DNA from 2 places in the Comamonas sp. A7-5 genome. Region 2 is predicted to be linked to the other one. Evidence: riboswitches for the same ligand, from Rfam matches in the RefSeq annotation. Region 2 holds a riboswitch; the other holds the start of a gene.

Region 1 (15,584 bases), on a different contig from region 2:
CCTTGTCCGCCAGGCTGGCCGTCAGCGCCAGCACGCGCAGGCGAGCAGCCATGCCGCCCTTGACCGACGGCACAGCGGCCAGCCGCACCACGGGCCAGGGCAGGTCCACGCTTTGCAGGCGCTCCCCGTCCCAGATCTGCAGGCTGCCGCTGCCACCGCGAATCGGTGCACGGCCATGCGGCATGAGAATCGCCCAGCGTCCCTGCACGATCACATGTTCCAGTGCCCAGGTACCGGGCAGATGGCGTTCGCCCCATTGCAGGTTGTAGGCCGCCGTTTCGCCCAGCTCCTCCCGGGCGGGCTTGGACAGAGTCCAGATCAGGCGCTGCCCCTTGAGCGGCTCGCTCTGCGCGCGCCACAGCGCGGGCTGCGCCGGATCACGCAGCCAGTCGAAGCACAAGGGAAGCGAGGGTTTGAGGATGGGCAGGCCATCGCGCTGATGGGCAGCGCAGATATCCACCTCGCTCATGGCGCAGCTGATGCTGGTGCCATCGTGCAGGCGCTCGGTCTCGGGCGTATCTAGCTGCACTTTCTGCAGCAGCAGCTCATTGAGCCAGCTCAGCGGTAAAACCGCTGGCGCTTGCGGCTCGCTCGGCGGCTCAAGATCCGGCAGGCCCAGGGCCCAGGGCTTGTGATCCTCGGGCATCAACTCCGGCCATTGCTGCCAGCCTCGCTCCATGGTCCAGACAGCCAGCCGCAGGCTGGCCTGGCTGGCATCGCCCTGGGTAGGGTAGGCATAGAGCGCAAAGGCCTGGGCATCGGCACGCCAGACCATGCTGTGGCTCTCGTCCAGCACCCAGGGCTGGGCGGCCTCACCCAGCATCAGCTGCCAGTGCGGATTCTGCAGCGGAGCCATGGGATAGCGCAGCTTGCGCAGCGAAGCCGGCCAGTGGCGCTGCAGCGCCACCGGCGGCACCGGGGTGGGCTGAGCCGGTTGAGGCAGAGTCGGCATGGGCCGGGCGACTTCGGCCGGCAGGCAGTCTGCCGGCACCCAGAGATCCACCACCTGCAGCAGGGGCTGCGGCTGCGCAGCCATATGCTCGCCCAGCCAGGCCTCGAAGCTGGCATCGGACATGATCACATGCGCATCGTCGGCAATGCCGCTTTCGTTGATGCTCTCGCCACTCCAGCGCGGCATGCGCCAGTGGATGGCATCCAGCAGCTCGCCTTCCGGCTTGCTGATCACCCAGCTGCGACGTGATTTGCGGTCGACCAGATGGGCGGCCTCGCTGTCATAAAAGCCCGTGCGCAGCCAGCGCCCGTCATAGGAGGTGTGCATGTCCATCTCCCAGACATGGGGCAGGTAGACGCCGTCCGCACACAGCACATCGCCATAGATGGGGCCGCCCATGCCGCGCTCGCCCTGGGGGCGAAAATTCACATCCCTGCTGGCCTCTGACGCCACATCCGCCTGCGCCGCAAGCTCTTGATCGGAGAGTGTCCGCGCCGCAACATCCGACGCCGCTCCGGCCTGGGCCACGGACGGCTCGGCCTCCTGCCCAGCAGTTGCAGACGACGCGGGTCTGGCGTCAGCGCGCAAACGCGATATCAGCCAGATCAGCAAACACAGGGCCAGCGCCGCAATGGCGATCAGGGTCAGCACAACACTCATGGCGCAATCCTACCGAAAGCCAATGTGAAAAAGGCAGCTCCACGGCTGCCTTTTCAGAGCAAGACCACAAAAGCCTAGAGATGGAACACGTCCACCGAACGCTCCAGTGTCCTGGCACTCAGGCGCAGCGATTGCGCTGCGCTGGTCGACTGCTCCACCAGCGCCGCATTCTGCTGGGTCACTGAGTCAAGTTGGGCCACGGCCTCGTTGACCTGGGAGATGCCTATCGACTGCTCACGCGTGGCAATGCTGATCTGGTGCACCAGGGAGCCGACCTTGTCCACGGCCTGCACCATGCCGTCTATGGTCTGGCCCGCGGCACGCATGCGCGCATTTCCGTCATTGATGCCATCGACCGTGCGGTTGATGAGCACGCTGATCTCCTTGGCCGCTTCGGCGCTGCGCTGGGCCAGTGCTCGCACCTCGCCTGCCACCACGGCAAAGCCGCGACCCTGCTCGCCGGCCCGCGCCGCTTCCACGGCCGCGTTCAGCGCCAGCAGATTGGTCTGGAAGGCAATGCTCTCGATCACGCCAATGATCTCGCTCATGCGGGTGGAGGAGCCGCGGATATGCTCCATGGCCAGTCCCACTTCGCTGATGGCCGCGCCGCTGCGGCTGGCCACCTTGCTGCTCTCGTCGCTGGCACCGGCCATGAACTGTGCCGTGTCGGCCGTCTGCGACACGGTGCCCGAAATTTCCTCCATCGAGGCCGCCGTCTGCTGCAGGCTGGTGGCCTGCGACTCGGTACGCCCTGCCAGATCGAAACTGCTCTGGGCGATTTCATGGGCAGTCTGGGCAAAGCCCTGCACCTCGGTACGCACATCGCCCACCACGGCGCGCAGATTGATCTGAATCTGCTGCAGCCTCAGCATCAGCGCCCCCACGGCACCGCTGTAGCTCTGGCTGCATTCGGTACTCAGATTGCAGGCGGCCACATCGGCTGCAAAGCGGCTAGCTTCCTCCAGTCCCGCCACGCAGCGCCGTTGAAAGCGCCACAGCACGAATGCGCCGCCTGCCAACAGGCTTGCAGCACGCCAGCCCCAGGCAGTTGCACCCTGCCAACCCAGCATATCGGGCAGCATGGCGATCAAGGCCATGAGGGCCAGCAACCAGGCCATGCGCGCCACCAGGCCCACATCCTTACGACCATCCCACCAGCCCATCAGCCCCAGACGGCGCACCGCGCCCGCGCGCAGGCGGAAGCTGGCCTGTGCCTGCTTTTCCTCGTTGCGCATGCGCGCGTACAGCGCTTCGGCTTCGGCCACTTCGGCGGCCGAAGGCTTGGTGCGCACCGACAGATAGCCGCTTGGCTTGCCGCCCTCCATGATGGGCGTGACATTGGCGCGCACCCAGTAGTGGTCGCCGTTCTTACGGCGGTTCTTGACCAGTGCCGTCCAGGGATAGCCATGGGCAATGGTGCGCCACATATCCTTGAAGGCAGCGGCCGGCATGTCGGGGTGGCGAATCAGATTGTGCGGCTGGCCGATCAGCTCTTCGTAGGCATAGCCGCTGACGCGCACAAAGGCCGGGTTGCAATGCGTGATCTCGCCCTTGGTGTTGGTGCTGGAGACCAGCAGCTCGTCACCTGGAAAGTCGTAGTTTTGTTGAGATACCGGCAGGTTCAGGCGCATGCTTTGCACTCCTCCAATAAGCCTGTTTAGTTTTTGTTCGAGAGTGAGCGATCAGGCATCCCGTCGACAGCTGGTTAACCAGATACACAAATTCACACTTGAATCATCGCACAGTGATGATTCCCGAGCCCCCAGGCTCAGAACAGAGATGCGGTATAGGGATCCGAATGCTTGACCGAGGTCAAACCATGAGGTCTGAGCAGCAGTTCGCGAGCCGCAGGATCGTGGGCGCTGGCCTGCCAGAGCTGCTCGGCAATCAGGCCCGAGACCTTGACCCCCAGCAGCCTGATGCGCTTGCCAAGCGGCACGCGCTTGAGGCATTGGCCCGCGGCCAGGCGGATGGCCGCCGCATCCTGTATCGGCAGGTTCAGAGTCTGGTCCCGCGTGGCAATCCTGAAATCGTCATAGCGCAGCTTGATGCCCACGGTGCGCCCCACATAGCCCTTGCGCTGCAGATCCTCGGCCAGACGCTCGCACAGGTCCGTGAAGATCGCACCCAGTTCGGCCTTGTCGCGCACGGCATGCAGATCGCGCTCGAAGGTGGTCTCGCGACTCATGGACACCGGCTCGCTCTCGGTCACCACGGCGCGTTCGTCCTGCCCCCAGGCCGACTCGTGCAGCCAGTGGCCATAGCTTTTGCCAAACCAGTGCAGCAGCTGCGGCAGGCTTTGCGCGGCCAGGTCGCCAATGGTTTCTATGCCCAGGCTCTTGAGCTTGGCATCGGCCTTGGGTCCTATGCCGTTGACCTTGCGGCAGGCCAGCGGCCAGATCCGGCTTTGCAGATCTTCGGGCTGGACGACGGAGATGCCGTTGGGCTTGTTGAACTCGCTGGCCATCTTGGCCAGCAGCTTGTTGGGCGCCACGCCCACCGAGCAGGTCAGGCCCGTGGCGTCGAAGATGGATTTCTGGATCAGCCGGGCCAGCACGCGTCCGCCTTCACGCTGGCCGCCGGGCACGTCGGTGAAGTCGATGTAGACCTCGTCCACGCCGCGGTTCTCCATCAGCGGAGCAATCGACACGATGATCTCTTTGAAGGCCCGGGAAAAGCGCCTGTACTCGGTAAAGTCCACGGGCAGAAGAATCGCCTGCGGGCACAGCCTGGCGGCCTTCATCATGCCCATGGCCGAGCCCACGCCGAACTGCCGCGCCGGATAGGTGGCCGTGGTGATCACGCCGCGCCCTGTGTAATCGCGCAGCAGCGGAAAGTCCGCCACCGGGATCTCGGACAACGGCCGCCCCGCATGGCGCGCCAGCAGCTCCTCGTCAAAGCTGCGCCGCCCGCCGCCGATCACCACCGGCAGCCCCTTGAGCTGCGGGTAGCGCAGCAGCTCCACGGAGGCGTAGAACGCATCCATGTCCAGATGCGCGATGCGCCTGGGCCGGGAATCGGGGCTGGTGGGAAGATCGCTCACAGTGCCGATTTTGCCTGCGCTGGCAAGAGACGGCAGCCATGCATTAAACAAGCACACATGCACCTGAAAACAGCAAGCAGCGGCATGACCTCATGCCCTGCATCCTTCCCCCCTCCCGCACAGAGAAGAGGAAGACTCAAACCGCCTCAGGACGAAACCTTGCCCTGCTTGATGTCTTCGAGCTCGTCAAAGCGCATATCGGCATAGCTGACCCAGGTCTTGCGCTTGACCAGCCAGTAACCCAGCCAGAACAGCAGGAACAGCGGAATGCCCAGATAGGTCGAGACCACGCCGCCCCAATCGATGCGATCTTCCAGGAAGGCCTGGTAGTTCTGGCCCAGCGTCACCACCAGACACAGCACAAAGGCAAAGATGGGACCGAAGGGGAAGGCGCCGGCCTTGTAGGGCAGCAGGCCCACATCGTGGCCGTGCATGACATAGCCGCGACGGAAGCGGTAGTGGCTGACGGCAATGCCCAGCCAGACGATGAACTCCGTCATGCCGGCCAGATTCAGCAGCCAGATATAGACGGCCTGCGGGCTGTAGAGCGAGGAAAACAGACACAGGCTGGCGACCAGCGTGCTGCCGATCAAGGCCACCAGCGGCACGCCGTTCTGGGTCAGCCGGGAGAAGATGCGCGGCGCATTGCCCTCGGTCGCCATGTTGTAGAGCATGCGCGTGGCCGCATACATGCCGGAGTTGCCGGCCGACAGCACCGAGGTCAGGATCACCGCATTCATCACCGTGGCCGCCGACAGCAGGCCCGCGTGCTGGAACACCAGCGTGAACGGACTCACCGCGATATCGGCCACATCGGTACGCAGCAGCTGCGGATCGGTATAGGGAATCAGAAAGCCGATGACGACAATGGCCAGCACATAGAACAGCAGGATGCGCCAGAACACCTGACGAATCGCACGCGGCACGTTCTCGCGCGGATTCTCGGATTCGCCTGCCGCAACGCCCACCAGCTCCGTGCCCTGGAAGGAATAGGCCACGATCATGGCCACGCCCACAAAGGTCGCGAAATTGCCGACGAATGGCGCATCGCCCGTGGTCCAGTTCTCGAAACCGGGTACATGGCCGTTGCTGATGATGCCGAACAGAATCAGCACGCCGGTGATCAGAAAGGCCACCACGGCCAGCACCTTGATCAGCGCGAACCAGTACTCGGCCTCGGCAAAGCCGCGCGCGGAAAACGCGTTCAGCCCCACCATCAGCAGCAGGAACAGGCCGCTCCAGATGATGCCTGGCACATCGGGAAACCAGTAGGCCATGACCAGTTGCGAGGCCACCAGGTCCACCGCCACCACCACAGCCCAGCTGAACCAGAAGTTCCAGCCCAGCGCAAAGCCGAAGCCTCGATCCACATAGCGCGAGGCATAGGTAGAGAAAGAGCCGGCCACAGGCATGAAGGCGGCCAGCTCGCCCAGGCTGGTCATGATGTAGTACACCATGATGCCGATGAGCAGATAGGTGAGCACGGCACCACCAGGGCCGATCTGGGCGATGGCCGAGCCGGAGGCCACGAACAGGCCCGTTCCGATGGCGCCGCCAATGGCAATCATGCTCAGGTGGCGCTGCTTGAGCACCCGGTGCAAGCGGGGCTGGTTATCGTCACCATCACCAGTCGGCGCGAGCTGCTGGCTTGAGTTGGGTTGGGACATAAATGTCTTGTTGTAATGGTTTGCGCCCATCCGGACAAAACACCCAACCATCCCGCAGGCGCTGCGACAGGCAACGCAAAAAGGCGACCATGACGGTCGCGGGCAACAAGGACAAAGGAACGAAGCCATGACAGCAGAACGCCATGGCGGATAGGCCAGTTGCATCCTGAATCGGCAGCCACCCCAGTCGGGCGCTTCAATGGCAAAGCGGTGATATCGCCGGGCCCATTGACAGGCAAAGACGATATTTTGCCCAAATCCACCGCAGGCCATGACCCGCTGTGCCAATGCAGGGGCTGACTCTGGGGCTGCTCAGGTGTACTTGACAGAGCTTACTGCTATGAATTTAGAAGCACACTGTGCTTTAATAAATTCATTTTCATAGACAAATAATCCATATTTCATTGAAGGATAAGCGGCAATCGCTATCAAATAGCGTGAACCCGACATGAGCAGCCATGGCTGGGCCCTGGCGCAGAAGTCTAGAAAACCCGTATATCCAGGCACCGCCGTTCTTCCTACATTTGCCCACAGGCTCTCAGCCCGGTGATGCCGAGAGAGACTGCAGCGCAAACTTGGCGTATGCAGCGCCGAAGGAGCAACCGCCCCGGAAACTCTCAGGCCAAAGGATCGGCATCGCTTTCACACACTCTGAAGAATGTCCGGACGTCATCGTCCGCCGGGCATACCGAAGGAGCAAGCGAGCAGCGCCGCAAGGCCCTGCCTCGTGAATCTCTCAGGTCCAGAACAGAGGGGGCGTCCGCTGCGCATGTTGCGCACGGGCTCCACCCTTGACGTTTCTGGAATCTGAATCATGAAGACAATCGCCGTCATCGGCGGTGGCATCACTGGCGTGACCACCGCCTACGCCCTCGCACGCCGCGGATTTTCCGTCACCCTGTTCGAGAAACAGCGCTATGCCGCCATGGAAACCTCGTTCGCCAATGGCGGCCAGCTCTCGGCCTCGAACGCCGAGGTCTGGACCCATTGGTCCACCATCGTCAAGGGCCTCAAGTGGATGCTCAAGAGCGATGCTCCACTGCTGCTCAACCCCAGGCCCAGCTGGCACAAGATTTCCTGGTTCTGCCAGTTTCTCGCTGCCATCCCCCATTACGAGAAAAACACCGTGGAAACCGCCAGGCTGGCGATTGCGGCACGCGAGCACCTGTTTGACTGGGCGGCCAGCGAAGGCATTGACTTCGATCTGAAGCAAAAAGGCATCTTGCATATCTACCGCGACCGAGCAGGCTTTGAACATGCGGGCAAGGTTTCCCGGTTGCTGGCCAAAGGCGGCCTGGAGCGCCGCGCCGTGACACCGCAGGAGATGCGCTCCATAGAGCCGACCCTCTCCGGAACCTTCTATGGCGGCTACTTCACCGAGAGCGACTCCACGGGAGACATCCACAAGTTCACCAGCGGCCTGGCTGCCGCCTGCGAACGACTGGGCGTGCAATGCCGCTACGGCCAGGAAATCGTGTCGGTGAACAGCAACGGCAAGCAGGCCAGCGTGACCGTGCGCCAGGGCCTGGAAACCGAGACCTCGACTTTCGACGCCATGGTGGTCTGCGCAGGCACGGCCAGCCGCGCCCTGGCCGCCCAGCTGGGCGACAGCGTCAACATCTATCCGGTCAAGGGCTATTCCATCACGGTCAATCTGCCGGACGAAGCCAGCCGCGCCGCAGCCCCTGTGGTGAGTCTGCTGGACGACGAGACCAAGCTGGTCACCAGCCGCCTCGGCGACGATCGCTTCCGAGTTGCCGGTACGGCGGAGTTCAACGGCTTCAACAAGGACATCCGCGCCGACCGCATCCGTCCACTCATCGAATGGGTGCAGCAATGCTTCCCCGGCGTCAGCACGCGCAGCGTCGTGCCCTGGGCGGGCCTGCGCCCCATGATGCCGGACATGCTGCCGCGCGTGGGCCCTGGCAACAAGCCCTGCGTGTTCTACAACACCGGCCACGGCCATCTGGGCTGGACCTTGTCCGCCGTCACCGCCGACATGGTCGGCGACCTCGTGCTGCAGTCCATGGGCAGCGCCAGCAGACAGCCCCGACCGGCCACGCTGAGCACCGCCAGCGCCTGACCACGACCTGAAAACCTCATCAACAAGCCAGACACGGTAGCCGCAGCGCCCCGTGAGGGGCAGCTGTTGCCGTGTGAATGGCAAAACGGAGACATACAACATGAGTCGAAATCATCCAAGCGCAGCCGGGGAGTCGCTGCAGCAGACAGGGGAGCTGGAGCGCGGCCTCAAGGACCGGCACATCCAGCTGATCGCCCTGGGCGGCGCCATTGGCGTGGGCCTGTTCCTGGGCTCGGCCAAGGCAATCCACAAGGCTGGTCCGCTGCTGCTGGTCAGCTACGCCATCGCGGGGCTGGCCATCTTCTTCATCATGCGGGCACTGGGCGAGTTGCTGGTGCACCGCCCGGTGGCCGGCTCTTTTGCCACCTATGCCGAAACCTATGTCAGCCCCTGGGCCGGGTTCGTCACCGGCTGGACCTACTGGTTCACCTGGGTGGTGACAGGCATGGCGGAGCTCACGGCCATAGGCATCTACACCCACTACTGGTTTCCGGCCATTCCGCAATGGGTTCCGGCGCTCGCCACGCTGGCCGTGCTGCTGGGCGTGAATCTGATTGCGGTCAAGGTCTTCGGCGAGCTGGAATTCTGGTTCGCGCTGATCAAGGTCGTGACCATTGTTGCCACGCTGGTTCTGGGTGTGGCCATCATCACCACGGGCTGGGGACCGCTGGGCCAGACGGCAAGCTTCACCAATCTCTGGTCGCATGGCGGCTTTGCGCCCGTGGGCATGGTGGGCGTGGTCTTCACCTTGCAGATAGCCTGCTTTGCCTATTCCGGCGTGGAGCTGATAGGCGTGACAGCCGGTGAAGCCGAGTCCCCCGAGAAAGTGCTGCCCCGTGCCACCAACAGCATCGTCTACCGCATTCTGATCTTCTATATCGGCGCCCTGATCGTCATCATGTCGCTGGTGCCCTGGAACGAACTCAGCCCCGACATGAGCCCCTTCGTCCATGTCTTCGACAAGCTGGGCATTCCTGCCGCAGCCGGCATCATCAACTTCGTGGTCATCACCGCCGCCGCCTCTTCGTGCAACAGCGGCATCTTCAGCACGGGCCGCATGCTCTACACGCTGGCGCAATTCAAACAGGCGCCCGCCAGGCTGGGCCGGGTCAATGCGCGCCATGTGCCTGCGGCCGGCCTTGTGCTGTCGGCGGCATTCATGCTGCTTGGCGTGGTGCTGAACTATCTGGTGCCCGAGGAGGCCTTCATCTACGTGACCAGCATTGCCACCATCGGCGCCGTGTGGACCTGGGGCATCATCGTCTTTGCCCATCTGCGCTATCGCCGCGCCGTCAGGCTGGGGCGTGCTGCTGCCGTGGCCTACCGCATGCCCGGCGCGCCGTTCACCAACTGGTTTGTGCTGGCCTTTCTGGCCGTGGTGCTGGTCTGCCTGTCGCTGGATGCCAGCACCCGCGTGGCGCTGTATATCGCGCCCCTGTGGTTTGCGCTGCTGACGATCGGCTACCGGCTCTACGCGGTCAAGCCCGAGCAGCGCCAACGCCTGGCGCAAGCGCAGCAGCAAGCCGCCTGAGGCGCAGCACAGCCGCGGTAGCATGCTATTGATTTAGAAGCTTCTTGCGCTTTTTCATAGTTCATTTCAAATGACTTTTAGCTTTGAAAATGAGACTAAACAAGCGCAGGAAGCTCTTGAAATCAGAGCTGCAGACAGATCAGCACCAGGCCCAGCATCATCAGCGCCATGCCCAGCTTTTCCGTCAATGAGAGCTTCTCGCTGAACACCTTGCGCGAGACGATATAGCTGAACACCACCTCCACCATGCCCAGGGTGCGCACGGCGGCCGCCCCCTGCATGGCATAGGCGGTGAACCAGGCCAGCGAGGCTGCAGCGCCCATGCTGCCGGCCAGCAGCGAGATGCGCCAGGCCTTGAAGATGGGGCGCAGGCCCTGTTCATGGGTTCTGGCAATCCAGGCGCTCATGACGACGGACTGCATGGCCTGCGCGATCAGCACGCCCCAGGCCCCCGACAACCAGGGCGAGCTCACTCCCAGTGTTGCGATCTCGACCGCGCCGCCGCGAAAGCCCACCGTGGCCAGCGCAAAACAGGCGCCGCAGATCAGCCCGTAGACCGAGGATTTGCTGGTCCAGGCCGAGAGCGTGAACAGTTGCCCGCGCGGCGGCAGCGACAGCATCAACACGCCCACCGTGGCCAGCACCATGGCCAGCAGCGCCAGCCGGGTCGGCAGCTCATGCAGGAACATGGCGGCAAACAGGGCCACCTGCAGGACCTCGGTCTTGGACAGCGTGACCGCCACGGCAAAGTTGCGTTCCTTCATGGCCATGAGCAAGGCAGCCGTGGCCGCAACCTGAAAGAAGGCACCAAGCGCGATCCAGCCCAGATACGCGGCGCTGAACTTCGGCAGCACCTGGGACGGATCGCCCAGACCATACAGCGCCAGCAGATAGATGGCAGCAAACGGCAAGCCATAGAGAAAGCGCACCAGCGTGGCTGGCAAGGTGCCGACCTGCGCCGTCAGCGAGCGCTGGGCCGTGTTGCGCACCGTCTGCGCCGCCGCCGCAAACAGCACCACTCCCACCCACAAATATTCCATTCCTATGCCCGGCATGAGACGCTTTCTTTTCTGTTAGCGCGCCAGCATAGCGCCGGCTGCCGGACGGTGCTGACGCGATTCGTGCAGTCCACCCGCTCAAGCCAAGGCGACGTGAAGCACGAACGGCTTCCGTTCTGATGACGAAGTCTCCACCCCGGAAAAATAACCTCAAATCCAGACCATTGCTGCGTCTTTAGCTACAATTTCTGCTGGGTGCCCGCCGCACGAGGTGGCGATGGCAGGTGAATGTTCATGCGCAGGTCGGGCCGCCAGCGCACCAGTCGTTTGCAGTGCAGACGGCACCAGCAGGCATTGCCTCAGGTGCCGCACGCCTTCAGCGTACGACTCAGACACCTACCGACACATGGACCCACAAACACTTGTGCAGGCCCCTGCGCCTTTTGCATCCCAAAATTCCCCCCGTGTTTCCGCACTGCAATCCGCGACCGAGCGCGTGCAGGCACAAATCTCGCACCTGCTGCATATCGAATCCTTTGCCGGCATGGTGCTCATGCTGGCCGCTGCGGCAGCCCTGATCTGGGCCAACTCCGGCGCGGCGCAAAGCTACTTTGCACTGTGGCATGCCCCCGTCGCGCTGACGCTTGGCCCATGGAGCTTCAGCACCGATCTGCATTTCATCGTCAACGATGTGCTGATGACGGTGTTCTTTCTGGTCGTGGGCATGGAGATCCGGCGCGAGCTGCACAACGGCGCGCTGGCCAGCCTGCGCCAGGCCAGTCTGCCGCTAATCGCTGCCATCGGCGGCGTGGCCGTGCCCGCACTCATCTACGTGGCCCTGGCGGGCAACGACAGGACGCTGCTCAACGGCTGGGCAATTCCGACGGCGACCGACATCGCGTTTGCCGTGGGCGTGCTGGCCCTGCTGGGCCGCAATATCCCGGGTGCACTGCGTATCTTCCTGCTGGCCCTGGCCATCATCGACGACATCGTGGCCGTGCTCATCATCGCCTTCTTCTACTCCGGCGGCCTGCAGGCCATGGGCTTTGTGGTTGCCGCAGCCGGCGTGCTGCTGGTGCTGCTGTTCAACCGCATGGGCATTGCCGCCGCGCCCCTGTATGTGCTGCCCGGAGCCATTCTCTGGTTCGGTCTGCTCAAGACCGGCGCTCATCCCACCCTGGCAGGTGTGGTGCTGGGTCTGATGACGCCTGTATTTGTACGCCCCGCTTCCATGCCGCTGCTGATCACGGCACAGACGGCCATGCGCAGGGCCGGCGAGCAGATGCTGAGCGGCCGGCCCGATCCGCAGCACCTGCTGCAGGAGTTGCGCACTGCCCAGCTCGCACAGCGCGACCTGCTGCCGCCTGCTCTGCGCCTGCCCATGATTCTTCATCCATGGGTGGCTTTTTGCATCATGCCCATCTTTGCGCTGGCCAATGCCGGTGTGCAGTTCTCGGGCATAGACCTGAGCGCAGCCGCACCGCAGACCACGGCCATGGCCGTGCTGGTGGCCCTGGTGCTGGGCAAGCCCCTGGGGGTCTTCATCTGCACCTGGCTGGCCGTCAAGAGCGGGCTGTGCAGCCTGCCCGAGGGCCTGAACTGGCGCGGTGTGCTGCTGGTGGGCCTGCTGGCCGGCATAGGTTTTACCATGTCCATCTTTGTCGGCGGTCTGGCCTTTGCGGATGCGAGCCTGCTGGGCGCGGCCAAGCTGGGCATTCTGGCCGGCTCGGCCATGGCAGCCTTGCTGGGGCTTGGTTATGGATTTGCCATGCGCAAGCGTTTCGAGCAGCCCTGAACGCCACGACACACCGCCGGAAAATCAAAAAGGTCAGTCCTGCAAAGGACTGACCTTTTTTCATGCCGCAGAACAATCAGCTCTGCTCGAAAGGTTTCGGGTAAGTGCCGGGCAACAGAATTTCTTTGCCGACCTGGTTGATATTGGTGTGCCCGCAGAAGGCCATGGTGGTATCGAGCTCCTTGTGAATGATCTGCAGCGCCTTGCTCACGCCGGCCTGGCCATAAGCACCCAGACCATAGAGGAAGCTGCGACCTATCATCGTGCCCTGCGCACCCAGTGCGCGGGCCTTGAGCACGTCCTGACCGCTGCGAATGCCGCCATCCATCCAGACTTCGATGTCCTTGCCCGCAGCCTCTGCAATCGATGGCAAGGCTGCAATCGAAGAAGGCGCGCCGTCAAGCTGACGGCCGCCATGGTTGCTGACCACCAGCGCGTCAGCACCGCTTTGTGCAGCCAGACGCGCATCTTCGGCATCCATCACACCCTTGAGAATGATCTTGCCGCCCCAGAGCTTCTTGATCCATTCCACATCGCTCCAGTTCAGTGACGGATCGAACTGATCTGCCGTCCAGGACGACAGCGAGGACACATCGCCCACACCATCCACATGGCCGACGATATTGCCGAAGCTGCGGCGCTTGGTACCCAGCATTCCCAGGCACCAGTGCGGCTTGGTCGCCAGATTGATGAGGTTTGCCAGCGTGGGCTTGGGCGGGGTGGACAGGCCGTTCTTGATGTCCTTGTGGCGCTGCCCAAGGATTTGCAGGTCCAGCGTCACCACCAGCGCCGAGCAGTTGGCCGCCTTGGCACGATTGATCAGGCGCTCCATGAAGGCCTTGTCGCGCATCACATAGAGCTGAAACCAGAACGGATGGCGATCGGTGTGCTCGGCTATGTCCTCCAGCGAACAGATGCTCATGGTGGACAGCGTGAACGGCACGCCAAAGGCCTTGGCGGCCTTGGCTCCAAGAATCTCGCCATCGGCATGCTGCATGCCGGTCAGGCCCGTGGGCGCAATCGCCACCGGCATGGCGACCTCCTCGCCGATCATGGTGGTGCGCGTGCTACGCCCTTCCATGTTCACGGCCACACGCTGACGCAGCTTGATGGTCTGGAACTCGTCTTCGTTGGCCCGATAGGTGCCCTGGGTGTAAGAGCCCGAATCGGCGTAGTCATAGAACATGCGCGGCACACGACGCTTGGCCACCACGCGCAGGTCTTCGATACAGGTGATTTTGGAAAGATCGCTCACGACTTCTAGCCTTGTAATTGGAGTTGAACCCGATGGTAGCCCTCATCGCCGTCATCGGCAGTTCACTATGGTTTGAAGTGATTTATGCCGGTTTTGAAATTTTCTTCAGCGAGGGAAAATCAAGGGCAAATGCTAGGTATGCAAGCCTATTCGCACAGCCACCATCCTTGTCCGCACAACAAACAGGAGACAAAAGAGATGGTTTGGCAACAGGTCTACGACCCTCTATCGAATATGTGGCTGTCCACATTGCTTGCGGCCATTCCGGTCGTGGTGATGCTGGTGGGCCTGGGCTTTCTACACATGAAGGCCCACCTGGCCGCAGGCGCGGGCCTGATTGCAGCGCTGCTGATTGCAGTCTTTGTCTACAACATGCCCGGCGAAATGGCGGGGCGTGCAGCCTTGTTCGGCGGCTTCACCGGCCTGCTGCCCATTGGCTGGATTGTGCTGAACATCATCTTCCTGCATCAGCTGACCGAGCAGAACGGCAGCTTCAAGGTGCTGCAGGACTCACTTTCCGGGATCACCGAAGACCGCCGCATCCAGTTGCTGCTGATTGCCTTTTCTTTCGGTGCCTTTTTCGAGGGCGCTGCCGGCTTCGGGACACCCGTGGCCGTGACGGCAGCCATCCTGATCGGCCTAGGCTTTTCTCCACTGGCGGCATCCGGTCTGTCACTGATCGCCAATACCGCACCCGTGGCCTTTGGCGCCCTGGGCACGCCCGTCATCACGCTGGCCAAGGTCCATGGCTACGATCTGATGGAAGTGACCGCCATGATCGGCCGCCAGCTGCCTTTCTTCTCGGTGCTGGTGCCGTTCTGGCTGATCTGGGCCTTTGCCGGTCGCAAGGGCATGATGGAGATCTGGCCCGCGATTCTGGTCACCGGCCTGTCGTTTGCCATTCCCCAGTATCTGGTCTCCAACTTCATCGGCCCAGAGCTGGTGGACATCATCGCGGCCATTGTTTCCATGGCCAGCCTGATCCTGTTCCTGCGCGTCTGGCAGCCCAAGAAGATCTGGACCTCGGCCTCGCTGCGCGGCAAGGATATCAGCGCCTCCGAAGTCAAGCCGCCACAGCCTGTGGCCAAGCACAGCAAGAGCGCGCTGATCGCCGCCTGGACACCCTGGATCATTCTCTCGGTGTTTGTCTTCATCTGGGGCCTGCCGCCGGTCAAGGCCTGGCTCAACAGCCTGTTTGCCCCCGCCTTCCCCATGACGGGCCTGCACAATCTGATCGAGAAAATGCCGCCCGTGGTGCCCCAGCCGACCAAGGAGGGTGCGGTCTACACGCTGAACCTGCTGTCTGCCACCGGAACCGCCATTCTGTTCTCGGCCATCGTCAGCGCCTTCGTCATGAAGTACAACCCGGTGACCATAGTGCGCACCTTCTTCAAGACCACCTGGCTGGTGCGCTACTCGCTGCTGACCATCGTGCTGATGCTGGCCCTGGGCACGCTGACACGCTACTCGGGCACAGACACCACCCTGGGCCTGGCCTTTGCCAACACAGGTGTGTTCTACCCCTTCTTCGGCACGCTGATGGGCTGGCTGGGCGTGGCGCTCACAGGCTCGGACACGGCATCCAACGTGCTGTTCGGCG
Region 2 (15,584 bases):
GGTGCAGCTGGCCCAGGCCGAGTCGCAGCTGGCCCAGACTGCGCGCCAGACCCGCACCCTGTATGCCAACAACGCCCCGCTGGCCGCCCAGGTGGCCCAGCGTGAAGCCGATCTGCTGCGCCTCAAGGCCGATGCCGCCAAGGCCAACGACGATGTGGCGCGCCGCCGCCCGCTCACGGCCACCGGTGCCGTGGGCAAGGAAGAGTTTGACCATGCCAAGGCCCTGGCCACGGCTGCCAGCAACGCCGTGGCGGCCGCAGAAGCCGCCGTGCGTGCTGCCAAGGCCCAGCTGACGGCCGCCGAAGCCCAGACCAAGGGCACGACGGCCGAGGACTTCCCGGCCGTCATGGCGGCCGCAGCCAAGGTGCGCGAGGCCTATCTGGCCCTGCAGCGCACGCGGCTGATCGCGCCCGTGGACGGCTTTGTGGCCAAGCGCGGCGTGCAACTGGGCCAGCGCGTGGCCGCCGGCTCGCCGTTGCTGACCGTGGTCGATCTGCACAAGCTCTGGGTGGATGCCAACTTCAAGGAAAGCCAGCTGGCCGATCTGCGCATGGGCCAGAAGGTGGAGCTGACCGCCGACGTCTACGGCGACAAGACCACGTACGAAGGCAAGGTCGTGGGCCTGGGTGCGGGCACGGGTGCGGCGTTTGCGCTGCTGCCCGCGCAGAACGCCACCGGCAACTGGATCAAGGTGGTGCAGCGCGTTCCCGTGCGCATCAGCCTGGAGCCCGAAGCGCTCAAGCAGCACCCGCTGCGTGTAGGCCTGTCCATGGACGTGAAGGTCGATATCCGCGACAAGGACGGCCAGGCCCTGGCCAGCACGCCGCGCAGCGAGCCCGTGGCCCAGACCACCGTCTATGACGGCAGCCTGGCCCAGGCCGAGCAGCGCATCCAGCACATCATCGCGGGCGACAAGCTGCCTGCGCTGACCCAGCTGGCCTATCTGCCCGCCCCGGCCCCGGCCGTGCCCGCCCAACCCGCTGCCCAGCCTGCGCAGTAAGACGCGGAATCAGCCATGACTTCCTCGACTTCTGCCAATCCCGGAGCGGGCGCCTCGCCACCGGCTCCGGCGGCCCGCCCCATGCCGCCAGCCATAGCCCCGCTCAAGGGCGCGCAGCTCGCCCTGGGCACGCTGGCACTATCGCTGGCCACCTTCATGAACGTGCTGGACTCGTCCATCGCCAACGTGGCCATTCCGGCTATCTCCGGCGATGTGGGCGTCAGCCCCAGCCAGGGCACCTGGGTCATCACCAGCTTCGGCGTGGCCAATGCCATCTCCGTGCCGCTGACGGGCTGGCTCACCCAGCGCTTTGGCGCCGTGCGCCTGTTCACCATGAGCGTGCTGCTGTTCGTACTGACCTCCTGGCTCTGCGGCTTTGCCTCCTCGCTGGAGATGCTGGTACTGTTCCGCGTGCTGCAAGGCGCCGTGGCCGGCCCCATGATTCCGCTGTCGCAGACCCTGCTGCTGTCCAGCTATCCGCCCGCCAAGGCCGGTGTGGCGCTTTCACTCTGGGGCGTGACGACCCTGGTCGCGCCCGTGGTGGGACCGCTGCTGGGCGGCTGGATCACGGACAATATTTCCTGGCCCTGGATCTTCTACATCAACGTGCCCGTGGGCCTGCTCTCGGCCCTGATGACCTGGAGCATCTACCGCCACCGCGAAACGCCCACGCGCAAGCTGCCTATCGACACCGTGGGCCTGTCCCTGCTCGTGCTCTGGGTGGCGGCGCTGCAGCTGATGCTGGACAAGGGCAAGGAACTCGACTGGTTCGCCTCCAATGAAATCATCGCCTTTGCGGTGATCGCTGTCGTGGCTTTTGCCGTGTTCGTGGTCTGGGAGCTGACCGACGCCCATCCCGTCGTCGATCTGCGCCTGTTCAAGAGGCGCAACTTTGCGGCCGGCTCGATCGCGCTGTCCATCGCCTATGGTCTGTTCTTCGGCAATGTGGTGCTGCTGCCGCTGTGGCTGCAGCAATGGATGGGCTACACCTCCACCTCCGCCGGCCTGGCCCTGGCGCCGGTGGGCCTGCTGGCCATCCTGCTCACGCCCATGGTGGGCCGCAAGGTCGGTGTCTGGGATCCGCGCAAAATGGCCACGATTGCCTTCATCGTGTTTGCCATGGTGCTGTGGATGCGCTCGAAGTTCACCGTGGAGACCGACTTCGCCCACATCCTGATTCCCACGCTGATCCAGGGCGGCGCCATGGCCTTCTTCTTCATTCCGCTGACCACCATCACGCTGAGCGGACTGACGCCGGATCGCATTCCTGCCGCCGCAGGTCTGTCCAACTTCGTGCGGATCACGGCCGGCGCCATGGGCACCTCGATTGCCACCACGCTCTGGGAAAGCCGGGCTTCCATGCACCATGCGCATCTGACCGAACTGCTGGTGCAGGGCCAGGGCACGTTTGCCAGCACGGTCAGAATCCTGCAGGCCGCAGGCATGAGTGCCGAGCAGGCCTATGCCCAGATCAACCGGCTGATCGATCAGCAGGCCTTCACGCGGGCCGCCGACGACATCTTTCTGGCGTCGTCCTTTCTGTTCCTGAGCCTGATCGTGCTGATCTGGTTCACCAAGCGCCCGGCCTCTGCCGCAGGAGCCTCCGACGCGGCCGCCGGCGCACACTGATTAACTTCAGAATAAATTGGCTGATAACGCTTGAATCACAAGCGTTATCAGCTATTTTTTTGATAGCTCCTAAGCGCCATCAGCCTGCTTGTCCAGGCGCCGCAAAAACACCTGCAACTCCTTGACGACCTGGGCATCGCCCTTGGCCTGGGCGCAGCTCAGCCCTTGCTGCCAGGCGGCTCGCGCCGCCTGCGCATCGCCCAGCGCCAGCTCCACCTTGCCCAGCTGCTTCCAGGCAACGGAGTATTCGGCATCCAGTGCCGTGGCCTTGCGCAGATGCTCGCGCGCCACGGCCATCTGCTCGTCGTCGGCATAGGCCTTGCCCAGGGTATAGCGCAGCAGCGCACCGTCCTTGCCGGCCGCCAGCATGCTCTCCAAATTGTGAACCATGGGATTCATGTGTATTTGCTCCTCGGACAGCGAGTGTCGCATCCGCCCCGAGAAAGCAGCTGAATGGCCGTGCCTGTGTTACGGCCTCTTGCAAGCCGGCTCTTGCAGCGCTGCAAACCATCCCAAACTGCGGCCAATGTCTTACTAAGGCGCCCGATCTTGTTTCGCAAACCAAGTCTCTCCACCTCCATCACCAACTACGAGGACTCGCCCCAGTATTCGGGCGGGCGTTTTCGCAACACGCATCCGCGTCCGGCCAACAGCCCCAAGCCCGATGCCGGGACGCTATGGAAGTTCTTCTTCAACAAACCGGCCGATTCCCAGCCGGGCCAGGCGCTGCCCGTTTTGCCGCTGAGCACGACCGAGTTGAACCTCGCGCCCGAACGCAGCCTGTATCGCCTGGGCCATTCGACACTGCTGATAAAGCTGCGCGGCGGCTGGTGGCTGACGGACCCGGTGTTTTCCGAGCGCGCCTCGCCGCTATCGTTTGCCGGCCCCAAGCGCTTTCATGCCCCGCCGATCACCCTGGACAAGTTGCCTGCCTTGCGCGGAGTGCTGCTCTCTCATGACCACTACGACCATCTGGACCGCGCCACCATTCGCGTGCTCGCGCCCAAGGCGGGCATTTTTCTCTGCCCCTTGGGAGTGGGAGACAGACTGGTGGCCTGGGGCGTGCCGACCGACAAGATCGTGCAGCATGACTGGTGGCAGGGCAGCGAGGTCGACGGCCTGCGTTTCACTGCCACGCCGGCCCAGCATTTCTCGGGGCGCAGCCTGCGCGACGGCAACCGTACGCTCTGGGCTTCCTGGACCATAGAAGACCGCCAGGCCGGCAGGCCGCTGCGCGTCTTCTTCAGCGGCGATGGCGGCTACTTCGACGGTTTTGCCGAAATCGGCAGGCACTTCGGCCCTTTCAATGTCACGTTGATGGAGACCGGCGCCTATGACGCCCACTGGCCCTATGTCCATATGCATCCGGCACAGACCGTGCAGGCACACCGGGATCTCGGCGGCCAGTGGCTGCTGCCCATACACAACGGCACTTTCAACCTCGCCATGCATGCCTGGTGGGACCCCTTCGAGCAGATCCTGAGCCTGGGCAGGCAGCACGGCATAGAGATCGCCACGCCCATGATGGGCGAGCGCCTGGACCTGAACGCTCCGCATGCGGGCTCGGCCTGGTGGCGCGCCTGCGCCGAGGCCGACAGCAAGGGACTGGATCTGCGCCCCGCGCAACCCTGAAGGTACGGCCCGCATGGCCGACAATGTCCTCATGGACATTTCGCGCACCTCACACCTTGCCGCCGCCTGCGCCGCGTCTCTGACCGCCTTGCTGCTCGGAGCCTGCTCCCACCTCTCCGATGGCAGCCAGCCCAAGCAGCCGCCGAGTGCCGGCATCCCGAGCACAGTTTCCGGGCAGCCTGGGCCGACGCCGGCTCCGCCACTGGACACGCAGCACAGGCGGCCACAGAGCATGGAATGGCCTGCCTGGATCAAGGCAGACTGCACACCCCCCGCCCAGCTCGATCGGCAACCGCAGCCACGCCGCCACACCACGCCTTTCATCAGCGCCCACTGGTTTCCGAACGGGCTGGAGACCACGGTGGTCTTCCGCCTGGAAGTCACGGCCCAGGGCGAACTCGGCCGTGTGGCCTACCAGCCCGCCGATACCGATCCCCGCATCGTGAAGTCCATCATGCGCTCGCTCGAACGCTGGAAGTTCAAGCCCGGCATGCGCCAGGGCCAGTCCGTGACGTCCTGCTTCGAGCAGCCCTACCAACTGGTGTTTCCGCGCCAGGAGATCGATGTTCCTCGTACGCCCGCCATGAACACAGAACCGCAGTGAGACCGCAAGCTCAATTCCAGCGATCTGTGCTCGAAAACCCCAGAGTCCATCCGATTCGGTGGTGCAAGCCCCTTGCCCACCGCTAGAATCGCCAAGGTCAGGAGAGAGTGCCTGCAGCTTGAAGCTGCCTCGCACCGCCGAAGGCGCAGACCCCCAACCCGGTGTCAAAACGCTCAGGCAAAAGGACTGACAAGCGCTGCAAGGTGTGCAAACCTGCAGCGTCCCTTGCTGGAGAGAGATGCAGGCCGTCATTTCGTATGTGCGCCGGCATCCACCGAAGGAGCAAACTGCCCGATGCAATGCGTGCAGTGAATCTCTCAGGTAAAGCGGACAGCAGGGCAAGCCCGCCACGCATGGCCCCGCCATGCATGGCCACTCATTTTGGTTTGACCACCGGAGCGCTTGCCTGTGACTGCTGCTGACACCTCTTCCGATCTGCGTTCCACACCGCTGTTTGCACTGCACCAGAAACTGGGTGCCCGCATGGTGCCGTTTGCCGGCTACGCCATGCCCGTGCAATACCCTCAAGGCCTGATGGCCGAGCATCTGCACACGCGCAAGGCCGCCGGCCTGTTCGATGTCTCGCACATGGGCCAGTTGCTGTTGCGCGGCCCCGATGCCGCCGCCGCGCTCGAATCGCTGATGCCCGTCGATATCATGGACCTGGGCCTGCACAAGCAGCGCTACGGCCTGCTGCTCGATGAACAAGGCGGAATTCTCGACGACCTGATGTTCGTCAACCGCGGCGATGATCTGTTCCTCATCGTCAACGGTGCCTGCAAAGAGGCCGATATCGCTCATATCCAGAACCGCATCGGTAGCCACTGCGAGGTCGTCCCACTGCCCGATCGCGCCCTGCTGGCCCTGCAAGGCCCGCAAGCCGTCACTGCCCTCTCGCGTCTGATTCCCGGTGTGACGCAACTGGTCTTCATGACCGGCAATTACTTCGACTGGCAAGGCCATGCGCTCTACATCACGCGCAGCGGCTATACGGGCGAGGACGGCTTTGAAATCTCCCTGCCCGGCGAAGCTGCCGAAGCCTTTGCCGAAGCTCTGCTGGCACAGCCCGAGGTAGCCCCCATCGGTCTGGGCGCGCGCAACTCGCTGCGCCTAGAAGCCGGACTTTGCCTGTACGGCAACGACATAGACACCAGCACCACCCCGGTGGAAGCTGCGCTGAACTGGGCCATGCAGAAAGTACGCCGCACCGGCGGCGAGCGCGAAGGCGGTTTTCCCGGTGCGGCCATCGTGCTGGAGCAATTGCAGAACCCTCAGTCTCTGCGCCGCAAGCGCGTGGGCCTGATCGCGCTGGAACGCATTCCCGTGCGCGAGCCCGCCGTGCTGGAAAACATGGACGGACAGCATATCGGCCACATCACCAGCGGCCTGCTCAGCCCCACGCTCAACCAGCCCGTGGCACTGGCCTATGTCGAGCCCGACTATGCCGCCATCGATACGGAAATCTTCGCCATGGTGCGCGGCAAGCCCGTGCCCATGAAGGTGGTCGCCACGCCCTTCGTCCCCACCCGCTACTACCGCGGCTAGGTCTGCCGCCGCGCATGAGACGGGCCAGTTTGCCAAACAGCTGCCAGAACACCGCTAAAGTGCGAACTGGACCTTTCTCAAACAACACCCGATTCCCCTGAATCCCCCATCTGGAGCTTTCCATGAGCATCAAGTATTCCAAAGAACACGAATGGATCAACGCCGCTGACACCAATGCCGCCATCGTCGGCATCACCGTACACGCACAGGATGCGCTGGGCGATGTGGTGTTTGTGGACCTGCCTGCCGTGGGCTCCACCTTCAAGGCCGGCGACGTGGCTGGCGTGGTCGAATCCGTCAAGGCCGCTGCCGATGTCTACATGCCCGTGACCGGCGAGATCGTCGAAGTCAACGAAGCCCTGCGCGATGACCCGTCGCTCGCCAACAGCGACCCACTGGCCGCAGGCTGGTTTTTCAAGGTCAAGATGAGCAATGTGGGCGAGCTCGAAGCTCTGATGGAAGAGACCGCCTACAACGACTTCGCCAAGGACAACTAAGCGTATCAACGGCCCTCGCATTGCGAAGGCCGTTTTTGCATGCAGCCATGAGCACCATTCTGTATTTTGACGATCCGGACGTCGGTCTCGCCCGCGAGACCAGCCACCCGACCTTTGCGCGCATCGCAGCCCAGGACTTCTATTACGACGGCGGTGACGACTTCAGCCCCTTCGGCAGCGATGATGGCAGCGACACACTGGCCGCTCTTCAAGAGTGGTACCAGGAGCAAACAGGCGGCAACGCCAAGGCCCTGCGCTTTTTGCAGCAGCAACTGAGCAACTGGGATCTGCCCGTGCCCGAGGGCATGCTCGCTCATGACGATGCGGCCAAGGCCCAGTGGCTGGCCAGCGATGACATGAACCAGATCTATCTGCGCTCGGTCTGCCGTGCACACGTGGCCACCGCCTTTGGTCAGCTCAAGATCACAGGCAGCATCGATGCCGATCTGCAACAGCAAGCCCTGCTTGCCCTGGCCTGCCAGCAATGGCTGAACACCATGGCACGCAGCAAATATCCCGATTGGGAATATGCAGACCAGGAAAGCGAACGCCTGGCTCTGATGAATACCGCGCTGGAACAAGCCAGCGCTGCTTGAAGCACCGGCCGCATGCCTTCAGGCATACGGCATTCACGCATGCCTGGCATGCAAACCGTCAGTCACAGTATTTGAGAATAGGTCCCTCCCATGCTGATGTCGCCTCCCGCCCCCGTCGCTTCCCTGGAAGCGCTGGAAAACAGCCACGAATTCATCCCCCGTCATATAGGCCCGGACGCCGATGAGCAGCAAAAAATGCTGGCCGCCATCGGCAAGCCCTCGCTGGATGCCTTGATTCGCGATGTGATGCCCGACTCCATCGCACGCGCCAGGCCCATGGATCTTCCGGCGCCGATTACCGAAGCCGCTGCGCTGGCCGAACTCAAGGCCATCGCCAGCAAGAATCAGGTTCTGAAGAGCTTTATCGGCCAGGGCTACTACGGCACGCACACGCCGGGCGTCATCTTGCGCAACATCCTCGAGAATCCAGCCTGGTATACGGCCTATACCCCCTACCAGGCCGAAATCTCGCAAGGCCGCATGGAGGCGCTGGTCAACTTCCAGACCATGGTGACCGACCTGACCGGCATGCCGATTGCCAATGCTTCCATGCTGGACGAGGCCACGGCAGCCGCCGAGGCCATGACGCTGGCCAGGCGCTCTGTCAAATCCAAAAGCCATCGCATCGTGCTGGCCGGCGATCTGCACCCGCAGACGATTGAAGTCATCGAGACCCGCGCCCGGCCGATCGGCATCGAAGTGGTAATCGCCAACAGCCAGCAAGAGTGGGAGGCCGCGCTGGCAGGCGATCTGTTTGCTGCCGTCATCCAGTACCCCGCGTCCAGCGGCTGGATCGTGAACTGGAAGGCCGATGTGCAAGCCATTCACGCCAAGCAGGCCGCCGCCATCGTGGCCACCGACCTGCTGGCTCTGACCCTGCTGACACCGCCCGGCGAATGGGATGCCGATATTGTCGTGGGCAACAGCCAGCGCTTCGGCATGCCCATGGGCGCGGGCGGTCCGCACGCGGCCTTCATGGCCTGTCGCGACGAATACAAGCGCAGCCTGCCCGGCCGTCTGGTGGGTGTCAGCGTCGATGCGCATGGCAAGCCCGCCTACCGCCTCGCTCTGCAGACACGCGAACAGCATATCCGCCGCGAGAAAGCGACATCCAATATCTGTACGGCCCAGGTCCTGCCGGCCGTGATTGCCAGCATGTATGCCGTCTACCACGGCCCCCAGGGGTTGAGGCGCATCGCCCAGCGTGTGGCACGCTTCACAGCGATTCTGAGCCGTGGCCTGGCCCAGTTGGGCTTTGGCGCCCACCACCACGACACAGCCTTCGACACCGTGAGCCTGCACACCCGGGAGGCCACCGACGCCCTGGCGGCTCGCGCCGTATCCAAGGGCGTCAATCTGCGCAAGGCCTGGGATGAATATCTCTGCATCAGCCTGGACGAAACCACGACCCGGACCGATGTCGAGCTGATCTGGAGCATCTTTGCCCAGGAGGGCCAGGCCCTGCCCACCATCGAGGCCATGGACGAAGGCCCGACCTCGCTGATCCCCGAATCCCTGCAGCGCAGCACGGCCTATCTGACCCACCCGGTCTTCAACACCCACCACTCCGAAACCGCCATGCTGCGCTATATACGCAGCCTCAGCGACAAGGACCTGGCGCTGGACCGCAGCATGATCCCGCTGGGCAGTTGCACCATGAAGCTCAATGCCACCAGCGAGATGATTCCCATCACCTGGCCAGAGTTCGCCGACATCCACCCGTTTGCGCCCGCCAACCAGCTGCAAGGCTATGCCGAGCTGGATCAGCAGCTGCGCGACTGGCTGTGCCAGGCCACGGGCTACGCGGGCATCAGCCTGCAGCCCAATGCAGGCAGCCAGGGCGAATACGCCGGTCTGCTGGCCATCAAGGCCTTCCATGAATCACGCGGCGAGGCGCACCGCAATATCTGCCTGATTCCCAGCAGCGCCCACGGAACCAACCCGGCCAGCGCGCAAATGGTGGGCCTGCAGGTCGTGGTCACCAAGTGCGATGACAACGGCAACGTGGACATGGCGGATCTGAAGCTGGCCTGCGAGAAGCACAGCGCCAATCTGGCCTGCATCATGATCACCTACCCCAGCACGCACGGCGTGTTCGAGACCGAGGTCAAGGAGCTGTGCCAACTGGTGCACAGCCATGGCGGCCGCGTCTATGTGGACGGCGCCAATATGAACGCCCTGGTAGGTCTTGCGGCACCCGGCGAGTTCGGCGGCGATGTCAGCCATCTGAACTTGCACAAGACCTTCTGCATTCCTCACGGCGGCGGCGGCCCCGGCGTCGGCCCCGTGTGCGTGGTCGAGGATCTGGTGCCCTTTCTGCCGGGGCATGCCACCGCAGGCGACGTCCGCCAGGTGGGAGCTGTCAGCGCAGCGCCTTTGGGCAATGCAGCCGTTCTTCCGATCAGCTGGATGTATATCCGCATGATGGGAGAGCCGGGCCTGAAGCTGGCGACCGAGACCGCCATCCTCAACGCCAACTACATCAGCGCACGCCTCAAGGAACACTTCCCCACGCTGTACGCGGGCGAGTATGGTCACGTGGCCCATGAGTGCATCGTGGATCTGCGCCACTTCAAGGACAGCTGCGGCGTGATGGCCGAGGACGTGGCCAAGCGCCTGATCGACTACGGCTTCCACGCACCGACGCTGTCCTTTCCCGTGCCCAACACGCTGATGGTGGAGCCGACCGAGAGTGAAAGCCTGTCTGAGCTGGACCGCTTCATCGAAGCCATGATCGCCATCCGTGCCGAGATTGCCGAAGTGGAGGCCGGCAGACTGCCCAGGGACGACAACCCGCTCAAGAACGCACCCCATACGGCAGAGGCCTTGCTGGCCGCAGACTGGCAGCATGGCTACAGCCGCGAAACCGCCGCCTATCCCGTGCCTGCCCTGCGCCGCGCCAAGTATTGGAGCCCCGTGGGCCGCGTGGACAACGTCTATGGTGACCGCAATCTGTTTTGCAGCTGCGTACCCATGGACGCTTACGAAGACTGATAGCCAGGGTCTCCCCCAAGCCAGTGCGCTCCGCCGCACTGGCTTTTTTATGCTCAATCAATGTCGAACACCAGCCCGCCCGTTGCTGTTCGCCCGCAGTGAATGTATTCACGACATCAATGCAATCGGCGTTGCTGCCGCCAAACCGAGCATCGAGTTGCCTGAATACCGGTTGACTGCCCGCCTTTTTAAAGAGCAGGTGCAGGGACCGGCTTACACTGCCGAGGTCTTCTGCCTGTCTCATGAGCTCCTCTGAACCCACTCCCCCTCCCTTGCTGCCTGTCATTGATGGCGGCCTGCCTCTGCATGCCCTGCTGGCCCCCGGTGCTGCGCCGCTGGGCCTGAGCGCCAACACCCAGCCATTGGTGCCGGAGGATGAAGACCCGCTGCAGGCCCTGGTGGCGGAGTTGCGCAACTACCAGCACGAGCTGGAGCTGCAAAACGAGGTACTCAATTACAGCCAGGCCGTGGCCGAGAGCGCATCGGAGCGGTTTGAAACGCTGTTTGCAAGCATTCCGCTGCCGCTGCTGGTGGTTGATGAATACGATATGGTGGTCCAGGCCAATGCCATGGCTCACCGCGCATTTCAGCCCACCGAAAAAGACCGGCTGCTGATCAACTTCAAGCCCTTTGTGCATGTCAACGACGCAGAGCGCGTGACTACGGCCTTCGAGCAGGCCAAGGCGATGGGACGCGCCGAGGTACACGAGGTTCTGTTCCAGATCACCGAAGAATTCGAACTCTGCGGCGACCTGCATGTGGCCGGCGTGGTCGTGCCCCAGCAAAACGGTCCGGCCACCTGGCAGTATTTGTGCGCCGTTGTCAACCAGGGCCCGCTGCTTGCCGAGCGCAAGGCGCTGCAAGAGCGCAACCAGCAGCTTTATGCCAGCGAGAGGCGACTGGAGTCGGTCATCAACTCCGCGCTGGACGCCATCATCTGCGTCGATCAGCATCAGCGCATCACTGTCTTCAACCCCACGGCGGCAGCCCTGTTTCTGTGCTCGCCTCAGGATGCCCTGGGCAGCCCGCTGGAGCGCTTTTTACCCGATGCCGCTCGGGCACTGGCTTTTTCCTCGCTGACCACACAGGCCGTGCTAGGCGAGATGACGGGGCTGACCCTGTCGGGGCGTGAGATTCCCATGGAAATCAGCGTCTCCTTCGAACACCACAGCAGCGGCGACACCACCACCATCTTTGCGCGCGACCTGACCAGCCGCAATCGCGCCGAAGCCCAGCGCAATGCGCTGGAAACCCAGCTGCGCGAATCCCACAAGATGCAGGCCGTAGGCACCATGGCCGGCGGGATTGCCCACGACTTCAACAACATCGTGGGCGCAATCCTGGGCAATGTGGAGCTGGCCAAGGCCGATAGCTGCGGCAACCCGGCTGCCATGGAAAGCCTGCGCGAGATCGAAAAAGCCGGTCGCCGCGCCCGCGATCTGGTGCGCCAGATTCTGACCTTCAGCCGCAATGACCTGCCCGAACGCCGTCCGGTTCAGGTGCAGGAAGTCATGTCCGACACGGCTCGCCTGCTGCGCGTGACTCTGCCTCCCTCCATAGAGCTGCAGGTGCAGGAGTCCAACGATCTGCCGCCGCTGCTGGCCGACCCCACTCAGGTGGAACAGGCGCTGTTCAATCTCTGCAACAACGCCATGCAGGCCATTGGCAGTCAGCGCGGCATCATCCAGATGCGGGCCATGCGCATTGCTCCCGACAGCTACCAATGCGAACGCCTGGGTCTGGCCGTGGCCGAATACCTGGTCTTCATGGTGCAGGACTCCGGCCCAGGCATGGACGTCGCGACTCAGCGACGCATCTTCGAGCCTTTTTTCACCACCAAACCGGTCGGCCAGGGCACAGGCCTGGGCCTCTCGGTCGTACATGGCGTGATGCGCACCCATGGCGGCGCTGTCGATGTGCACAGCGAACTGGGCCAGGGCAGTTGCTTCACGCTGTACTTTCCTCTCAGCGACCCAACTTCCAGCCACTCTGCGCTGCCGCCCATGCGCATGGACAAGCCCGAAGCCCCGCTGCCCGAACCTGTCCTGGCCACGCGCGCCAGCCATGTCATGTATGTGGATGACGATCAGGCTCTGGTCTTCCTGTTTCAGCGCCTGCTGCGCCGTCGCGGCTATGAAGTCTCGGGCTTTACCGATCCCCATGAGGCCATGGCCGCCCTGCATGAGGAGCCACAGCGTTTTGACCTCATAGTCACCGACTACAACATGCCCGGTTTCAGCGGACTGGACCTGCTCAGACAGGCTCTGCAGATCAGCCCTCAACTGCCGGTTGCACTGGCCTCCGGCTATGTGACGGCCGAAATCGAGCAGGCTGCGATTGCAGCCGGAGCCAGAGCCTTGATCCACAAGCCCAACGATGTGCAGGAGTTCTGTGCCACTGTGCATGAACTGCTCAACCCCTGAAGCAATCGATAGCTGTTTGAATGAGTGCGTTGAACTGTGTGTATGAAGACGAGCACCTGCTGGTGCTCGACAAGCCCTCGGGCCTGCTGTGCGTGCCCGGTCGCGGCCCCGACAAGCAAGACTGCCTGAGCCTGCGTGCCCTCCGGCATTTCGGCGATGCACTGGTCGTGCACCGGCTCGATCAGGCCACATCGGGTCTGGTCGTCATGGCTCGCAATCCGGCCGTCCAACGCCAGCTCAGCCAGGCCTTTGCCGAACGCAAGGTCGACAAGCGCTATATCGCCGTAGTGGCCGGCGAGTTGCAGGCGCACAGCGAAGCAGCGAATGACAGGGGCTGGCAACTGATAGACCTGCCGATTGCGGCCGACTGGGAGCGTCGGCCGCTGCGTGTCATCAACCACGAAACCGGCAAAAGCAGCCAAACGCTGTGGCAGGTGATCGAGCACACCGTCCAACCAGGAATACCCTGCACCCGGGTTTTGCTGAGCCCGCTGACGGGGCGCACCCATCAATTGCGCCTGCATATGGCGGCCATAGGCCATCCCATGCTGGGCGATGCGCTATATGCCAGCGAAGCCGTGGCCTGCGCCAGCCCACGCCTGTTGCTACATGCGGCAGCACTGGAGCTGGTGCACCCGGTCACCGGCGGACTGCTGCAGCTAAAAAGCGATCCACTTTTTTAATCCCCCTCAAATCGGCAGCAGCCGTCAAGCTCTCAAAGTTGCCACGCCGCAACAAAAAACCCTTCAGAACTGCGCTGGGGCAGGACAGAAATCCGCACAAAAAGACCGCTGATGCAGATACTTGCCTACAGTTCAGGCATGGACTGTGCGTATACATCACAAATGCAGGCTGCGCCATAGCCCTTGCGTACTAGCTGCTATGCACGACATAGCAAAAACCGAAAGCCTGCACCAGCCCCTGCATACCCTGTTGCCTTCGTTGACCACTCGATTAATCTGAGCTTCTTTGCGCGAACTGCTATGGCAGCAATCGCGCTTTTCGAACATCTCTCGAGATTAAGGAAGTCCTCATGAGCATTCCGTTCCGCATGCAAACCGTTGTTGCCGCCCTGGGCCTGGCTGGTGCCGCCCTGGTCTCCACCGCGCATGCCCAAATCAAGATCGCCCTGGTCATCCCCACCACCGGTGCGCTGACCCAGTACGGCGACATGGTCAAGGAAGGCGCCACCACCGCCGTTGAAATGGCCAATGCCGCTGGCGGTGTCAATGGCAAGAAGATCGAGCTGGTACCCGTGGACGATGCCTGCGAACCCAAGCAAGGCCCCGTCGCTGCCAACCGCGTGGTCAACAACAAGATCGGCTATGTGGTCGGCCCCGTCTGCTCGGGTGCCTCGATTGCCGCAGCGCCCATCTACAACAACGAAGGCGTGGTGGTCGTCACTCCTTCTGCCACCTCGCCCGCTCTGACCGACGGCAAGAACTACCACTTCATCTTCCGCACCATTGGCCGTGACGACCAGCAGGGCCCGGCGGCCGCCAAGTTCATTGCCGAGAAGCTCAAGCCCAAAAAGGTTGCCGTGCTGCACGACAAGCAGTCTTACGGCCAGGGCATTGCCTCTTCCGTACGTGACGACCTGAAGAAGGCCAAGATCGACGTGGCACTGTTTGAGGGCATCAACGCAGGAGACAGCGACTACTCCGCCGTCATCACCAAGCTCAAGGGCGCAGGCGTGGACTTTGTCTATTACGGCGGCTACCACCCCGAAATGGGTCTGCTGCTGCGTCAGGCTGCCGAGCAAGGTCTGAAGGTCAAGATGATGGGCCCTGAAGGCGTGGGCAACCCCGAAGTCAACGCCATTGCAGGCCCTGCCGTCGAAGGCATGCTGGTGACTCTGCCCGCCGACTTTGCCGCCAACCCCAAGAACGCCGCCGTGGTCAAGGCCTTCCAGGACAAGAAGCGCAATGCTTCGGGTGCCTTCCAGCTGACTTCGTTTGCCGCAACTCAATCGCTGCTGGCCGCCATCAAGGCCGCTGGCGACAACCCCGCCAAGGTGGCGGACTGGATGCACAAATCCACCGGCGTGGACACCGTGCTGGGCCCCGTGTCCTGGAACAAGCAGGGTGACCTGAACTCCTTCGATTTCCAGGTCTTCCAGTGGCACAAGGACGGCAGCAAATCGCTCGCCAAGTAATTCCACCACTCTCTCCGGAGGCAATGGCAGGGGCCATGCCTCCGGATGTTTGTTATCTGGCCCTCGGGCCTTTTCCTGTTTCAAGGGTGGCGTTACATGTCAGACTTTCTCCCCCAGCTGATACAACAGCTATTCAACGGGCTCTCACTCGGAGCCATTTACGCCCTGATCGCCATTGGCTACACCATGGTCTACGGCATCATCGGCATGATCAATTTCGCACACGGTGACATCTACATGATCGGGGCCTATATAGGCCTCGTGACGCTTTCGGCCATTGGCACGCAAAGCGGTCTGCCCATATGGGCCATCATCGGCCTGATGCTCGTGGTGGCCGTATTCGTAACCGGCGTCTACGGCCTGGTCGTTGAACAGGTGGCCTACAAGCCCGTGCGCCAGAGCCCGCGTCTGGTCGCGCTGATCTCGGCCATCGGCATGTCCATATTCCTGCAGAACTGGGTGGCTCTGGGCCAGGGCGCGCGCGATATGGCCGTGCCTTCGCTGCTGCC

The links. A riboswitch is a leader RNA that binds a small molecule or an ion and turns the genes downstream of it on or off. The one in region 2 is predicted to bind glycine.
Region 1: linked by a shared signal. The riboswitch ahead of AAIL67_RS05525 (D-amino acid dehydrogenase) and the one ahead of gcvT (glycine cleavage system aminomethyltransferase GcvT) in region 2 are both predicted to bind glycine.

The regions. Positions count from the first base shown of each region.
Region 1 covers NZ_JBCPWO010000002.1:557,418-573,001, reverse strand. The annotation lists gene AAIL67_RS05545 (hypothetical protein) at 1-1,612, opposite strand, end outside; gene AAIL67_RS05540 (methyl-accepting chemotaxis protein) at 1,687-3,243, opposite strand; gene dinB (DNA polymerase IV) at 3,381-4,598, opposite strand; gene AAIL67_RS05530 (amino acid permease) at 4,802-6,322, opposite strand; glycine riboswitch at 6,866-6,965, shown strand; gene AAIL67_RS05525 (D-amino acid dehydrogenase) at 7,137-8,405, shown strand; gene AAIL67_RS05520 (amino acid permease) at 8,506-9,936, shown strand; gene AAIL67_RS05515 (DMT family transporter) at 10,059-10,991, opposite strand; gene nhaA (Na+/H+ antiporter NhaA) at 11,341-12,729, shown strand; gene AAIL67_RS05505 (alpha-hydroxy acid oxidase) at 12,806-13,984, opposite strand; gene AAIL67_RS05500 (L-lactate permease) at 14,183-15,584, shown strand, end outside.
Region 2 covers NZ_JBCPWO010000001.1:58,945-74,528, forward strand. The annotation lists gene AAIL67_RS00260 (HlyD family efflux transporter periplasmic adaptor subunit) at 1-1,000, shown strand, start outside; gene AAIL67_RS00265 (DHA2 family efflux MFS transporter permease subunit) at 1,016-2,629, shown strand; gene AAIL67_RS00270 (hypothetical protein) at 2,699-3,028, opposite strand; gene AAIL67_RS00275 (MBL fold metallo-hydrolase) at 3,179-4,261, shown strand; gene AAIL67_RS00280 (hypothetical protein) at 4,275-4,865, shown strand; glycine riboswitch at 4,954-5,064, shown strand; glycine riboswitch at 5,084-5,209, shown strand; gene gcvT (glycine cleavage system aminomethyltransferase GcvT) at 5,274-6,410, shown strand; gene gcvH (glycine cleavage system protein GcvH) at 6,533-6,907, shown strand; gene AAIL67_RS00295 (hypothetical protein) at 6,955-7,503, shown strand; gene gcvP (aminomethyl-transferring glycine dehydrogenase) at 7,594-10,497, shown strand; gene AAIL67_RS00305 (hypothetical protein) at 10,547-10,753, shown strand; gene AAIL67_RS00310 (ATP-binding protein) at 10,740-12,920, shown strand; gene AAIL67_RS00315 (RluA family pseudouridine synthase) at 12,941-13,603, shown strand; gene AAIL67_RS00320 (branched-chain amino acid ABC transporter substrate-binding protein) at 13,954-15,075, shown strand; gene livH (high-affinity branched-chain amino acid ABC transporter permease LivH) at 15,172-15,584, shown strand, end outside.